Pedosphaera parvula Ellin514: one gene and its partner. The main gene of each other region encodes a partner of the protein of the gene in region 2 in a complex. Links are inferred from orthologs where the notes say so. Each region holds a gene or a part of one and is shown on either strand. Other genes may lie near its edges.

Region 1 (7,765 bases), on a different replicon or contig from region 2:
ATTTTAATCGAGCTTAAGTCTCAACAAATCGTCAAGAGCCTTCGCGGCAAGGAAGGTGGCTATTTGCTCGCCCGCCCACCTGCCGAAATCTCCATGGCCGACGTTCTCCGTTGCGTCCATGGCCAGGTGTTTGATTCCCCGGCACTGAGTGATCCTCTATGTCCCCCGGAATTGCGCGCGGCCTGGCAAAAACTTCAGAAGGCTGTCGATGCAGCTGCCGAGTCGATCAATTTCCAGCAGTTGCTGGATCAGAGTGTCGACAAAGGCAAGATGTACTACATCTGATCTCGGATTGGTTTTGCTCTCTTATTTGAGCAATTGTTTGACCTTGGCCGCGTCGCTGGTTGGAGCCTGACAGGCCTTGGCGGTGCAAATATAAACAGTCGCTCCCTGTTTCGCCGGTAAAGTCCTGGCAAACTCCTCGACGGGTCCCACGTTCCCCAGAACCACCTTGGCCGGTTGATACACGGAATGGGCTGCACGCAATAGCTTTTGAGCTTCGGGCTCGGCCCGATTACCTGCAATCACGACTCGTTTGGGTTCCTGCAGTGAAAAATCCACGGCCATCAACATATAGGGAACTGCTTGCGGAAACCGTTGCAGTCGATCCGCAAATAATCGCATCGTTCCTTCTGCCGCTTTCCGATAATCGGCACGGTCAGTGATCGCCGCCAGCTTCAAAAGAGTCAGCGTGGCAACGGAATTTCCAGAAGGTTCTGCGCCATCGTAATCTTCCTTGATGCGAAGAATAAGGTCCGGCGCGCCTGCACTCTGCCAAAAACCTCCTTCTGCTGGATCGTAGAATTTCGCGATCATCGCATCCGCCAGGGAAATCGCAAATTCCAGATGCCTGGGATCGAGAGTTGCTTCGTAAAGATCCACGACTCCGTTCAAAAGAAAGGCGTAGGTCTCATGGAGTTGCGCGGTATCCCGCTCACCATCGCGCCAACGATGATAGAGAGTTTTGGTTTTGGCATCCCAAAGTTTGCTCTGTAAAAAAGACAGATTGTGTTCCGCTGCGGTGAGATACTCTTTATCTCCCAGGACCGCATAAGCGCGAGCAATGGCGCTGAGCATCAGTCCGTTCCAGGAGGCTAGAATCTTATCATCCAAATGTGGTCTTACCCGCTTGCTGCGGGCGGCAAACATTTTCTGCTTCGCTGACTGAAGCAAAGGCTCGTCCGCCCTGGGCAGGTTGGAATCGACGATGCTCAGAACATTCTGGTTCGGCAGCGGCTCAGGATCGCTGTGGTCTACAAAGTTTCCTCCCTCGGTAATCCCAAAATATTTCACCGCCACATTGAATTCCTCCGGGGTCAGCAATTTGGCCAATTCCACTCGTGTCCAGCAATAGAACTTGCCTTCCTTGCCTTCGCTGTCGGCATCTTCCGCGGAGTAAAATCCGCCTTCCGCATGGGTCATGTCCCTTAGAACATAACCAATCACATCCCGCGCGGTATCAGCGTAACGGGTTTCACCACTCACCAGATAGGCGTCCAGATACAGGTTCACCAACTGGGCATTGTCATACAACATTTTCTCAAAGTGCGGCACCAACCACTTGGCATCGACCGCATAGCGCGCAAATCCGCCGCCAATCTGATCATGAATGCCTCCACGCGCCATGTGGTCACAGGTGTTGAGCACCATGGCAATCGCTTCCTGATCATTGGAATGCACGCCGTATCGCAGCAGGAAGGCTGGCTGGCTCGGTTGAGGGAATTTCGGCGCATCGCCAAAGCCTCCATTTCGCGAATCGTACATCTCCTTGAGCTGACCTGCGGCCTTGTTCAGAACGGCTTGCGTTAAAGCCAGGCCATTGGTCGTCTCCTTCGCCGTCATCTGTGCCAGTTGCTCGTGCAGTTGCACGGCAGAATTGGTCACGTCGCCATGTCGCGTCTCCCACAACTGGTTAATGTGCTTCAATAAATCCAGAAAACTCGGGCGCCCATATTTGCTCTCGGGGGGGAAATACGTGCCGCCGTAAAACGGCTTCAGGTCAGGGGTCAAAAAGCAGTTCAACGGCCAGCCCCCCTGTCCGGAAGTGGATTGCACGAAGGTCATGTAGATTTTATCCACGTCCGGCCTTTCCTCCCGGTCCACCTTGATGCTGACGAAATGTTCGTTTAGATACTTCCCGATTTCCTCCTTTTCAAAAGACTCCCGTTCCATCACATGGCACCAATGGCAGGTGGAGTAGCCGATGCTGAGGAAGATGGGTTTGTTCTCTTTGCGCGCCTTGGCAAAGGCCTCTTCCCCCCAGCCATACCAGTCCACTGGATTATACTGGTGCTGCAACAGGTAGGGCGACTTCTCGCGAGCGAGGCGGTTGGTGTGAGTATGGACTGCGGATTTGGTTGTCACAATAATCTGAGGCTGAACGTTCTTTAAATCATTGCCACACGCAGCCATTCCTTGCAAAAGAACCAGCGAGCAGCCAATGGCGGCGAATTGTTTAAAAGCCACTTCCAAACCATAATCCCTTCATACGCGCAGGGCAAAGCAAACATCCTTCGAATTTTTTCCATGGTCACCACCCTCGGCCATGTTATAGCTTTGCTCCATGTTGTCTGAGAGACCATGGAAAGTAGATGCCGTTCTCCGGCTGGTGTTCGGCATCTTTACATGCGTCTGTACGATCTTGTTTATCTCAACCCTGTTGCAACAAGTCGTATTGCATCGCAAGTTTGAGGAAAATTCCCTGCCCTATTTTCTTGTGGGCACTTTGAGTTTACAAGGCTCAATCCTCGTGGGAATCGCTTACTTTATTCGCTGGCAAGGGATATCATGGACCGAGGCTTTTGGATTTTTTAGACAGGGTTTGCCCAGGGTGATAGCTTGGGGATTGGCCGTGGGGCTGCTGTTTCTTCCCATCGGCTATTTATTGCAACTGGTCTCAGTAAACCTTCTGCAATTGGTTCACTACAAATCTGCCTCTCAGGAGGCAGTTCTCAGTTTGCAAAAGGCTAACTCCATGGGCGCGCGTGTTTATCTGGCTTTTTTCGCGACCATAATGGCTCCGGTCGCGGAAGAATGTCTGTTTCGCGGCATTCTTTATCCTACAATTAAAAAATATGGCGGCACGTCCATCGCTTTATGGTCAACCTCTCTGGCCTTTGCGGCCATCCACGCCAATCTGCCCATTTTCATCCCCTTGACGGTTTTTGCCATGGTCCTGACCTGGCTTTATGAAAAAACGGACAATCTTCTGGCATGCATTATCGCGCACGGCTTGTTCAATACGATCGGTGTTATCGCGATTTTAAATCAACCTGCTTGATTTGGCGTTGCCACAACAGATAGTTAGTTTTCGACATGAACGAATTTGAGCTGATTGGAAAGTTGACCCGCTCGCTTCCAGCTAATAAATCGCTGGTTACCGGTGCGGGAGATGATTGTGCTGTTTTGGATCTGGGAATTCCCGACCGCCTGGTCTTGTTCAAAACCGACGCCGTGGTGGAAGGTTTTCATTTTACCAGCGAAACACCTCCTGAAAAAGTCGGACGCAAGGCGCTGGGCCGTTGTATTAGTGACATCGCTGCCATGGCCGGTACGCCTAATTCCGCCCTCATTACTCTCGCCTTGCCTCGGCATTATGATTTGGATTATGTCGAAGGTATCTATGCCGGCCTGGGCGAACTCGCGCGTAAATTTGACGTTTCCATCGCGGGCGGGGAAACCACCACCAATCCCGAGCGGATATTGATCTCCATTTCCCTGCTGGGCACGGTGGAACGGGAAAAATGTATCTTCCGTTCTGGAGCCTTGGCCGGAGATGCCATTTTCGTCACCGGCGAATTGGGTGGTTCGATCAGCGGCAAGCACCTGGATTTTGAACCGCGTCTGACGGAAGCTCACTGGCTGCGAGACCATTTTGCCATTCATTCCATGATTGATCTGAGTGATGGTCTCGCGGGCGATTTGCGTCATTTGTTGAAAGCCAGCCATGTAGGCAGTGAATTGATGGCTTCGGCCATTCCCGTCAGCCGCGAAGCCAAACTGGCATCCAAGGCGGAGAGCTCTGCCAAGCCTCCTCTGCTGGCAGCGCTTACCGATGGTGAGGATTTTGAGTTGCTCTTCACGATTGCAAGCAAAGATGCGGTGCCTTTGCTGGATGGCTGGAAGCATCAGTTTCCCAAGGTGAAATTGAGCTGCATTGGCAAAGTCACTGCTGGTGAAGGAATCAACCTCCGGGACAAGCAAGGTATTCGTCCGTTAACTGCCCATGGCTACGTTCATCTCAAATAGTCCCGCTGAAACAATTGCCCTCGGCGAAAGTTGGGGGCGGGATGCAAAAAGTGGACTGGTCATCGCGCTGTCCGGAGACTTGGGAGCGGGCAAAACCCAATTGACCAAAGGCATCGCCCGCGGCTTGGGAATATCGGATCGGGTGCATTCCCCCACCTTCGCCTTGCTGAATCAGTATGGCGGTGGTCGATTACCTCTTTTTCACCTGGACCTTTATCGATTGGAAACACCGGACCAGATCATTGCTGCCGGATTGGAGGAATATTTCCATCCCGCAGGTGTTTCGGTAATCGAATGGGCCGAGCGTTGGTTTTTGGCACCAGCCGACTTCCTCGCCCAGGCCGCCAAGGGGACACATCTGCGCCAGGTCCGACTGGAATCAATCACGGAAACCGGGCGCCGCATTACCTATGAAGACTTTGGCCATTGAATTTTCCACCGATCAACGCAGTGTGGCGGTGCTCGAGGATGAAAATGTCCGTGGTGCGGCCATGGAAACAGCGACTCGTGAAACCCATGCTTTCGCGCTGATCGAACAGGCGCTGGCACAGGCCGGGATGCAGCGCGAGGAAATTGAGTGCCTCGCCATCGGCATTGGTCCCGGTTCCTATACCGGCATCCGTGCGGCCATTGCCATCGCCCAGGGTTGGCAACTCGCGCGACCAATTCAACTGGCTGGTGTTAGTAGTGTGGAGAGCCTGGTTTTTGAGGCTCAACAGAAAGCGATCTTTGGCAAAGTGGACATTGTGATTGATGCCCAAAGAAATGAATTTTATCTGGCGAATTACGAAGTGAACGCAACCGGTTGGCGGGAAATCGAGCCTTTGCGACTTGTAACACTGGATCAGGTTAATGTCCGGCTTGGAGCTAACGAGATCCTCGTTGGACCCGAGGTAACCCGTTGGTTCAAGGACGGAACCGTGCTGTTTCCCTCCGCCAACAACCTTGGCCGGCTTGCGGCTGCTAAAAAGTCCTTCCTGACTGCCGAAAACCTGCGACCTATTTATTTAAGGGAAGTCAGTTTTGTCAAAGCACCGCCACCTCGAGTTATTCCGGTAGGATGATGGGGCCTTAGGTTGGGATTTATTGCTGCCTAAACTCTTGATAAATTCAGCAGTAAGGCTATAACAATGATCGAATTTCCGTGCACCTGGTTGCTTGAGAATATCAATCAACCAGGAACTTAAAGCGTCACCATTCATGAGCCTGGTCACTTATAAGTATGAGATTGAAGCCTTTTCCGCAAATTGAGTTACGCCGATCCACCTCCCTGGCCTTGGCAATGGTTTGTCTGACTTTGCCCAATCTCCTGCGGGCTGAGGGCGACCCTTCTGCCGCTGTCTCCGCCCCACCACCGGCAGGCATTCCCGCAGACTCCGCCCCGATCAGGAGCCCGGAGGATCTGGCGCGGGAGAAGGCCATCGCGGAGTTCACGCAGCGGATGAAGGATGCCAATTATCCGGCCCTCTTCGAAAAGGCGGCCAGTGAGTTTGGCGTGCCCACCGATGTCCTGGCGGGCATTGCCTTTGCCGAAACCCGGTGGGAACACCTGCAGTGGCCGCCCGGGGAGACGGTGTCCCCGGAAACGGGCATGCCCCGGCCCTACGGGATCATGTCCCTCTGGGATAATGAATACTTTGGGCACAGCCTCCTGGATGCCGCCAAATTGATCGGCAAGGACCCGCAGGAGCTCAAGGATGATCCCTACCAGAACATGCGCGGGGCGGCCGCGCTTTTGAAGCAGCTCTATAGTGAGACCCCCAAGCCCGCCGATGCGCCAGGGGATGAGATTGAGAGCTGGCGCAAGGCCATCGTGAAATACAGCGGCATCCCCCAGCCCGAACTGAGTGAACAGCATGGCTTGGAGGTTTATGAGTACATGAACGACGGTTACCACCAGTATGGCATCGAATGGGAGAAGCACCCGGTAAAGCTGGAGGCCATGCGGGCGGAAGTGGCCAAAATCAAGGCGGATGCCCAAGCCCTGGCTCTGGCCAAGGAGAAAGAGCAGGAAGCCAAAGCTGCAGCCAGCAATCCTTCTCTAAAAGTGGCCAACAAGTCCCAGTCTTCCGCTCTGGAATCCAAACCTGCTGTTGCTGCCACCGAGGCTGTTCCAGCCTCTCAGCTAAAGCAACGCTGGATCTTGGTGTCTGTTATTCTCGGGCTGCTTGCCGTTGGCGCAATCTATATTTTCACCAGGAAACCGCAGAGCAGGCCGCGCAAGTAGGTTTCACTACTTTCATTCCTGCTCCTTGGCAGCCCGGTGGCTCAGCGCCAGAAGCCGCGCACCCAAACCCAGCGGTTATGCCGCCAAATGTAATGGCCGGGCACCCATTCCGCAGTAGGATACGGTCTGAATCCGCGCTCTTCCACCACTGCAGCCGGCGGCGGTGGTGCGGCATTTTCCCTGACAACTACTTCGCGGGTTACGCATCCGGTAAGCACGGTGAAAGTGCAAACGAGGATGAGGGGTGAGATGTTCACGAATTTTCTCATGTTTTCCTTCCGACGGCGTTCTCAGCGCCGTTTGTTCCTGAATTATTGTCCTTAAAATTTATGCTCCCAATGTCCAGTTCGCAAATGGGGTATCTCCATATTCCGCTGGCTCAACGGCTCTCATTTGCCCTAAAGTATGTTTGATGAAAGCAGCAGTTCTTTACGGGCAGGAACAGGTTCGAGTTGAGGATATCGCTCCTATCGCTTTGAAGTCAGGTGAAGTGCGCGTCCAAATTGAAGCTGCCCTGACTTGCGGCACCGACCTCAAGGTTTTCAAGCGCGGCTATCATGCCAAGATGATTGTTCCTCCGGCGGTTTTTGGCCATGAGCTTGCCGGCCTGATCTGCGAAGTCCATCCCGACGTCAAAGGGTGGTGCAATGGCGACCGCGTCGTCGTGGCCAATTCCGCTCCTTGCGGGCAATGTTTTTACTGTCAAAACAATCAGGAAAATCTTTGTGACGATCTTCTCTTCCTCAACGGAGCTTATGCCGAATCCATCGTCGTTCCCACCCGGTTGGTGCAGAAAAACATGTTGCGCCTGAAAGGTTCAACCCCTTTTCGGGATGCAGCCCTCACCGAGCCGCTTGCCTGTGTCGTTCAAGGTGTCGAAGATTGCCGGCTTCGCACCGGCCAACGAGTCCTGGTGATTGGTGCCGGGCCGATCGGCTTGATGTTCGTGGCCCTGGCAAAAAATGCGGGCTGCATTGTCACTTCTGCCGGCCGTGGAGAAGTGCGTTTGCAAGCTGCCCGCCGCCTCGGTGCGGATCATGTCATCGATATCGCCAATCAGGACAATCTGGTGCAGGCCATCAAATCCCAATCAGAATCCGTTTTCGATGTGGTGATCGAGGCCGTTGGCAAACCTGAAGTGTGGGAAGCCGCTGTCCAGTTGGTGCGCAAAGGCGGTGTCGTGAATTTCTTTGGTGGTTGTCCCTCCGGCACAAGTGTGTCGCTCGATACTGCCCTGATTCACTATTCCAATCTTACTTTACTGGCGAGCTTCCATCACACTCCCAAGGC
Region 2 (7,587 bases):
TTTCCCCGTTGCTGCCTACACCACCTGTCGTTGGTGACGTGGATGGTGATGGACAGCAGGAAATTATTATTGGGACTTACGATCCAACCGCTGTTCCTTCCACCGGAAACCTCCACGTGTTCGCTCTCGATGGCACTGAAAAGCAACGCATCGCCATTCCCGGTGGCGTGAAACACATCCCCTCACTCGCTGATGTAAACAATGACGGCTCATTGGATGTGATCTTCCGCTCCACCCTTGGCAAAATCTATGTCTATAACTTCGGCGCAACAAATGCCACGAATGTTTCCTGGGCCACACATCGCGGCAATCCACAACACGACGGGAATTATCAACTCTCTTTATTCCCGCCCGGAACACCGATGATCAGCAGTAAGAAATCGGGTTATAAAAAAGCGCTTTTCAATTGGAAGGCACCCGCTGGTTATTCGCCCACGAGCTATCGCATTTATCGCGCTGAGCAGGCCGGCGGTCCGTTCACCAACATCGTCACCCTGCCCGCCAGCGTTACCAGCTATACCGATTCGGCTCTGAAACCGGGCTGGCAATACTTCTACGAAGTAGCCGCGGTTTACAGCACTGGAGAAGTTCACTCCTCACCGTTCGCCATACTTGCCTTTCTCAATAACAACCTCATTGCCAACGCTGGCTTCGAAGAGAATGACAACAGTCATTGGGATAAATGGTACACAGGCGATCTCGATTGGACCAACATGATTGGAAACACCAACATTGTTTACCAGGGCAAACAGTCCATGGAGATTCAGCTGATCAATCGGGGCAACAACAGCAGCATTAGCCAGTTTGACCAATATGGAATTCCTGACGGCACGATTCCGGTCACACCGGGTGGACTTTACAGTTTTGGGGCATGGTTCAAGAGCGTCGGCATATCTCAACCCTCGGAGCACTGGGTGGAATGGGGCTCCACTCCGACGGCACAGAATGCCAATGCCCGCCCCAGCCTGCCTTTCCCAAATTATTTCACGCCACATTTTGTCATCGGCACGAATGCCACCAGTTGGGTCTACGCGAATCGAACCTTCATACTTCCAGCCGGATTCCCGAATCTGGAATTGCGTCACCGTTATACCATCACCGGCACTGGCAGTGGCTCGATGTTTATCGACAACGTCTTCCTGCGGCAACTGCCTGCGCCGAACAGCACCGCCTGGACAGACATGGTTCCTTTCGGATCGATCTGGCGTTACTACACCACCACACCTCCAGCCAATTGGTATGCGACCAATTTCAATGACAGCACTTGGGCGCAGGGAGCGGCGAAGCTCGGAGCCGGCAGTGGCCCGACCAATATTGTCACCACCTTGCCCGGTCTAAAACCCGCCTATTATTTTCGCAAAACGTTCAATCTCGCGAATACAAACCTGGAAGAGTTTCTCCTTTCCGCCACCTGCACCGACAACGGCTCTGGTCCATCCCTGCAGCTATATCTCAATGGACGCCAAATCCCAACCACGGATATCAATTGCGTTTCAGGCCAGGGCAATCAAACGCTCTACTATGACCTGGCCCCGTATATCGATTATCTTAAAACGGGCGCGAACACGATTGCAGTCATTTTAAATAATACCTATTCGAGTTGGGATGATGTAAGCTTTGATATTGATCTCAAGGTCATTGCCGCGCCTTTGCTTAACGTCACACCGCCCCGAATCAGTTCTGTGATTCCGGACGCAGGAGGTGTAACCCTGAATATTTCAACTCCCTCAAACGGCGTCTGGGTGGTGCAATCTGCCGATACTTTCTCAACCACGCCTCTCTGGCAATTGGTCGGCGCCGTTACCAACATCAGCAACACATTCCAGATACGTGATACCGGCCAAAATGGCCGGGTTCCTCCAGGGAATGTTTCGACACGTTATTACCGTGTAATCGCATTCTAAGCGATGCACGCCAGTCAGGTTGAAAATTATCAGGAGAGCTGGACCAGCTTGCCGTTGCTATCACCAATTTTTTCGGCGTGGACTCCCATGCGATCCAGCATCGAGACATAAAGATTGTTGAGCGGAGTATATTGGTCGACCTTCACATGGCGGCCGGTCTTTATCGTTCCCCCACCCTTGCCCATCATTAAAATCGGCAGATCATAATGGGCATGTTGATTTCCATCCGCAATCCCGCCGCCGTAAACAATCATGCAATTATCAAGCAGCGAGCCATCGCCTTCCGGAGTTGACTTCAACTTCTCGATGAATTTTGCAAATTGCGCCATGTGATAGCGGTTGATTTTTGCAATCTTTCGTATCTTTTCCTCCGAATGATCATGGTGCGAAAGCTCGTGATGCCCCTCGGTAATGCCGATTTGCGGATAACTATTATTGCTGCCATCATGCGCCACCAAATACGTGGCAACGCGGGTCGTATCGGTTTGAAAAGCCAACGCCAGCAAATCGAACATCAACTGCGAATGTTCTTCGAAATCCTTTGGAATTCCGATCGGCCGCTTAAAGTCGGGCAGCGCAGCCACATCTTTCTCCGCTCCTTCAATCCGCTGCTCCAACTCGCGAATCGCAACCATGTATTCGTCCAGTTTGTGGCGGTCCGTGTAGCCAAGGTTACGCTTGAGCTGTTTGGCATCATCCAGAACAAAATCAAGAATGCTCTTTTGATATCGACTTCTCAAGACCCGGCTCTCTTCAGATTCACCTTGATAGCCATTCGAGAACAAACGCTCGAAAACCAGTCGCGGATCCACTTCGGGTGGCATGGGGGTTGATTCCGTTTTCCAAGATATGTTGTACTGATAAGCGCAACTGTAACCTGAATCGCAATTGCCTGAGGTTTGTCCGCGATCAAGCCCGAGCTCCAGGGAGGCCAACCTCGTTCCACGTCCTACTTTTTCAGCTGCAATTTGGTCTGCAGAGATGCCTACCTTAATATCGGCACCACCTGTTTTCTTCGGATGACATCCTGTTAGAAAACTCGCCGAGGCACGCGCATGATCTCCGGCGCCATCACCCAGGGCTTCGCCATTGTGTTGCGCCAACCCGCTGAGTACCAGCATATCCTTCTGAAAAGGCTTCAGAGGTTCCAAGGTGGCAGGCAGGTCGAAATCGCTTCCAATGGCACTCGGTGTCCAATCCGCCATGTTCATGCCGTTGGGAACGTAGACGAATGCCATGCGCTTGGGCAAAGCCCGGCCATCAGCTGAAACCGCACCCAGCGCCTTGGCGGCCGGTGCCATTGATTCAAGCAGCGGTAAAGCGATTACTGTTCCCAGCCCCCTCAGGAACCTGCGACGTGGAATATGCCAGCGGTTGCTCATAATCTAATTTCCGGTATTCTGACGAAGTTAGCCTTTAAAAGCTTCATTTACAAGTGTCTTGGTCGGGTCTCAATTGCCCTTTGCCTCTTTCCCACCGCTCTCGGCCACTTTATCCTCTTCGCCCCGACTCATTCGAAACGGTGAGCTTTTCACAACTGAAAGTACCAAACTCGAAAACTTGAAATCATTTTTAGCTAGTGTTTTGGTAATTTCGTCCACCGCGCACTTATCATAAAACTCCATTCCACGTCCCAGTGCATAGGTCAGCATCTTCTCGGAAAGGCAATGAACGAAAGCGTCCCGCTTGTCTTTCAGCAGAATCCTTTTCAAGTCCTGAACTCCCTGGAAAGACTCGCCGGTGACCAATTTGCCAGTGGTATCAAGGTCGAAGGTTCCCTCCTTCGTGCGCCAAGCTCCAATGGCATCGAAATTCTCAAACCCGAAACCAATCGGGTCCATGCGCGCATGGCAACTGGCGCACATTGGGTCCGCCCGATGTTGCTCCATCCGCTGCCGCATGGTTCCCGAGGCAACCACCTTTTTATCATTGCTCAAAGCCGGCACATTTGGCGGGGGCGGTGGCGGTGGGGCACCCAAAATGGTTTCCAATACCCACTTGCCGCGTTTTACGGGTGAGGTGCGTGTCGGATTCGACGTCACGGTGAGCACACTTGCCTGTGTCAGCAATCCACCACGTTCATGGTTTTTAAACGTCACCCGCCTAAACTCATCACCGCTTACGCCAGGAATTCCATATAGCTTCGCGAGCGGTTCGTTAAGGAATGTATAATCTGAATCGATAAATTCCAGGATGCTGCGGTCGTGTTCCATCACATAACCGAAGTAAAGCTCCGTTTCCTTTTCCATGGCGGAGCGAAGCTTGTCAGTAAACTGAGGAAACACTTCCGGGTCCGGCGTGACCGCTGCCAGATTCCTAATCTGCAACCATTGGTCTGCAAAGTTCTTCACCAGTTCACCGGCTTTGGGATCCTTCAACATGCGCGTAACTTGAGCGTCCAGATTACCATGCAATTTCCCCCGCTCTGCCAGTTTGAACAATTCGTCATCCGGCATGCTGCTCCAAAGGAAGTAGGATAGACGGGTCGCCAGGGCGAATTCATCGATCGGGTGAATTGAATGCGAGTTATTGGGATTCGGTTTCGATTCGCCCCGAAATAGAAAATGCGGCGACACCAAAACTGCCTGCAACGCAACTTTCACGCTCGTTTCAAAACTTTCTCCATCCTTCTGCGCCATTTTGAAAAACTGGAACAGCCGATCAAATTCTGCCGTGCTGAGTGGACGTCGGTACGCTCTTTTGGCAAAACGCTCAATAATTTTTTGTGCCACCTGATTCGTACTATGGGTCGAAGGCTGTTCGGTAAATATACGTTTATGAGATTCCGGCAGCGGTTCCAGTTCCAGTGGTCCAACCACATCGATATACCTGACCATCAGATTGCGATCGCGCTTTGCAGGGTCGGGATTTTTCTCATCGTAATAATCGTTGATGAAAGCGGCGGCAATTTTTTTGCCACCGCTGCCATTTACATCAAATTCTATTTCGTAAACTTTTGGATCATCCTTTGGTGCCTTGACTTCGAGTGTTCTCAAAACTTTATCGTCCAGACGAACTTCCATTTTAGGCAGGTCAGGCCCGGCTTGCTGTCCGGCAGCCTTCACTCGCAGAATGTATTTTCCTGCCTTCGAAAACAGATTGGTCGCATAAACCTCCCCGTCTCCGGATAACATTTTTGCTCCGTGCTCCAACTCGTCAACGTGCAACGATCCTTTCAGCCTGTCCCCTTTGAAATGATTGGTAGGGCCTCCAACGAGGCGTGTGGTAACTATCGCAGCATCCAGTATCTTTTCAGCCGCCACGAAATACTTTTCCATCAACATGGGGGAGAGTGAAAGAACATCACCGATGTTATCGAATCCGTATCCAACGTCATCGACTGGAAAATCATCTGCCGGTTGGAAATCCACCCCTACAAGATCACGAATGGTGTTGTTGTACTCTGTGCGATTGAGACGTCGCATCGTGACTCGTCCAGGATCGGGCTGGTTACAGTCGCATCCCAGCACCTCGGCCTCGATCCAATGGCTGATAATCTCCCGCTCCTCTGAACTTGGCTGAGGCTTGCTCTCCGGTGGCATCTCATGCGCCTGAAGATTATGCAATACTTTTTCAAAAACGTCCCGGTCTTTCTTTACCAGAGCATCATTGGTATATATTCGTAGATCCAGATCGCCCTTCTTTTTTTCGCCATGGCATCCAAAACAATACTGGCTAAGCAATGGTTTGACATTCTTTTCGAAAGTCACTTTGGGATTGCTTGAGGAATCCAAGCGCGCCGCCGCCGGGGAACTTTGGAGTCCCCAGAACAAGCACAAGACCAGGATGAAGGCGCGTATCATCATTGCTTTATCTTTTGCTAAATCTATTGGACGCTGCTGTCCAATATTTATTTAGATTTTCCTGTCCAGTAAATTGATGACAAGAAACTTAAGCAAGCGCCCATCCGGGCATTATTTCGGAATCCAGGGAGGTGGGCGTTGAACTGTGAAGCAGCTTGCGTTCAGCCAAAACACCAATCATGGCGGCATTATCGGTGCAAAGCGACTTCTCAGCGAGTCGCAAGGTCAGGTGCTTCCGCTTGCAGGCAGTTTCCAAGGCGCTCCGTAGCGCGCGGTTGCAGGTCACGCCTCCCGAAGCAGTGACGCACTTGACCTGAAGGCGATTTGCAGCCCGCACTGTTTTCGTAACCAGCACCTCCACAATCGCCTCCTGAACGCTGGCACAGAGGTCTTGCAGCTTTTGGAGGCTGTCGAGGACGGCTGGATTATCGCGGATGAAGTAGCGAACCGAAGTCTTCAATCCACTGAAACTGAAGTCGTCACTAGCATCCCTCAACATAGGCCTGGGAAAGTCATAAGCTTTCGGATTCCCCGCGCTCGCCAACCGATCGATTTCAGGTCCACCAGGGTAAGGCAGGCCAATCAGCTTGGCGACCTTATCGAAGCATTCACCAGCCGCATCATCAATGGTTGAGCCCAGCACATGATGTTTCAACTCAGATTCGACATGAATCAGCATCGTATGCCCGCCACTAACGATGAGGGAGATGTTGGGCTGGAACGAGTCGAAATCCGCGACCGGCGGACTGCCGGTTATCCAAGGGGAATAAAGGTGGGCTTCGTGATGGTTGATGCCAAAAAACGGCTTGTTCAATGCGAAGGCCATGCCCTGCGCCGCCTTTAATCCCACCACCAGGGCGCCTGGAAGACCGGGCCCCTGCGTCGCCGCTATGGCATCCACCTGATCGCTTTGCACCTCAGCAGCCGTCATGGCAGCATTGGCGACCGGGATAAGATTCGCCAAATGTTCGCGCGCAGCCAGTTCCGGCACCACACCGCCGTATTCCGCGTGCAACTTTATTTGTGAAGAAACGATGGTGGAAAGGACCTTGCCGTTCCGAATTATCGCAACGCTTGTTTCGTCGCAGGAAGTCTCAACGGCAAGCAGTATCATGAAGCGATTAATGCACCAAGGGCGGAGGGCACCAAAAATCTTTCGCTCTGCCCCTGATGAAATACTTATTTAGTGGAAGCAACCTTCTCAGGCTTGCCGGCCATCTTTTGGTTGTCCTGACTGCGGTGGGTATAGATCAAAATGCCACGCAGCAAATCCCTGCCTCGATCGAGTTGGATATCGTGGGCATTGAGAATCTTTTGACGATCCTTCTCCTCCAGGGTTTCAATACCCGGACGGCGCTTTAGATACACCATGGCTTCTTCTTCATCGGTCATAGGCACCGGGCAATCCGGAGTAATGCCTTCGCCATGAATTACCTTGTGGCTGGGAGTATAATACTTGGCCGTGGTGAGACGCAGTGCTGAACCATCCTGCAATGGCAGGATGCTTTGCACCGAACCTTTACCAAAAGTCTTCTCGCCCATGATTTGAGCACGGTGTAAATCCTGCAAGCAGCCAGCCACGATCTCTGAAGCACTGGCGCTGTTTACATTCACGAGAATCACGATCGGCATGCCGCTCAGTTCATCTCCTCTGCCGTTGGCACGGCGGACTGAGTTTTGAGACGAATTTTGGCCTTCAGTAGAAACGACCAGTTGACCTCGTGGCAGGAATTTTTCACAGACTTCCACCGCCTGGTCCAACAAACCACCGGGATTCCAGCGTAAATCGATAACAAGTCCCTGCATTCCCTGAGCCTTGAGCTTTTTCAAAGCTTTTTCCAGCTCATCGCTGGTCTTTTCACCAAATTGAACGAGGCGGA

Evidence for each region. Proteins that work in one complex are often made in the same cells at the same time.
Region 1: the proteins of tsaD (region 2) and tsaE are in contact, whole or in part, in a crystal structure (PDB 6N9A), measured with the Thermotoga maritima proteins. The link is inferred for Pedosphaera parvula Ellin514 from one-to-one orthologs. Residues at the interface, in WP_004082750.1 of Thermotoga maritima: Cys10, Asp11, Arg49, His50, Leu82, Gly84, Gly135, Gly136, Glu154, Thr155, Leu156, Asp157, Asp158, Ser159, Glu162, Asp165, Lys166, Arg169, Leu170, Tyr175, Lys213, Thr214, Leu217, Tyr218, Gln221, Arg222, Asn324; in WP_004082108.1 of Thermotoga maritima: Leu37, Gly38, Lys46, Lys57, Val59, Lys60, Ser61, Thr63, Phe64, Thr65, Leu66, Met67, Val69, Pro71, Tyr82, Arg83, Leu84, Asp86, Asp88, Phe89, Asp93, Ile128, Asp130, Glu131, Arg134.

Annotation. Positions count from the first base shown.
Region 1 is NZ_ABOX02000006.1:131,070-138,834, forward strand. Bases 2,995-5,951 are described here. They hold tsaE (tRNA (adenosine(37)-N6)-threonylcarbamoyltransferase complex ATPase subunit type 1 TsaE), read left to right. Parts: upstream 2,995-4,225; coding sequence 4,226-4,678; downstream 4,679-5,951. Other genes in these bases: CFLAV_RS31970 (CPBP family intramembrane glutamic endopeptidase), read left to right, coding at 2,995-3,280; CFLAV_RS06675 (thiamine-phosphate kinase), read left to right, coding at 3,316-4,248; tsaB (tRNA (adenosine(37)-N6)-threonylcarbamoyltransferase complex dimerization subunit type 1 TsaB), read left to right, coding at 4,659-5,312; CFLAV_RS36420 (transglycosylase SLT domain-containing protein), read left to right, coding at 5,471-5,951. In the rest of the region: CFLAV_RS06660 (RrF2 family transcriptional regulator), read left to right, coding at 1-285; CFLAV_RS06665 (thioredoxin domain-containing protein), read right to left, coding at 307-2,466; more of CFLAV_RS31970, read left to right, coding at 2,564-2,994; more of CFLAV_RS36420, read left to right, coding at 5,952-6,475; CFLAV_RS06695 (YXWGXW repeat-containing protein), read right to left, coding at 6,517-6,744; CFLAV_RS06700 (zinc-dependent alcohol dehydrogenase), read left to right, coding at 6,888-7,765. UniProt on the Escherichia coli protein: Required for the formation of a threonylcarbamoyl group on adenosine at position 37 (t(6)A37) in tRNAs that read codons beginning with adenine.
Region 2 is NZ_ABOX02000045.1:26,495-34,081, forward strand. Bases 4,809-7,587 are described here. They hold tsaD (tRNA (adenosine(37)-N6)-threonylcarbamoyltransferase complex transferase subunit TsaD), read right to left. Parts: upstream 6,822-7,587; coding sequence 5,796-6,821; downstream 4,809-5,795. Other genes in these bases: CFLAV_RS24840 (DUF1592 domain-containing protein), read right to left, coding at 4,809-5,710; CFLAV_RS24850 (S41 family peptidase), read right to left, coding at 6,887-7,587. Outside these bases: CFLAV_RS24830 (FG-GAP repeat domain-containing protein), read left to right, coding at 1-1,904; CFLAV_RS24835 (DUF1552 domain-containing protein), read right to left, coding at 1,934-3,286; more of CFLAV_RS24840, read right to left, coding at 3,356-4,808.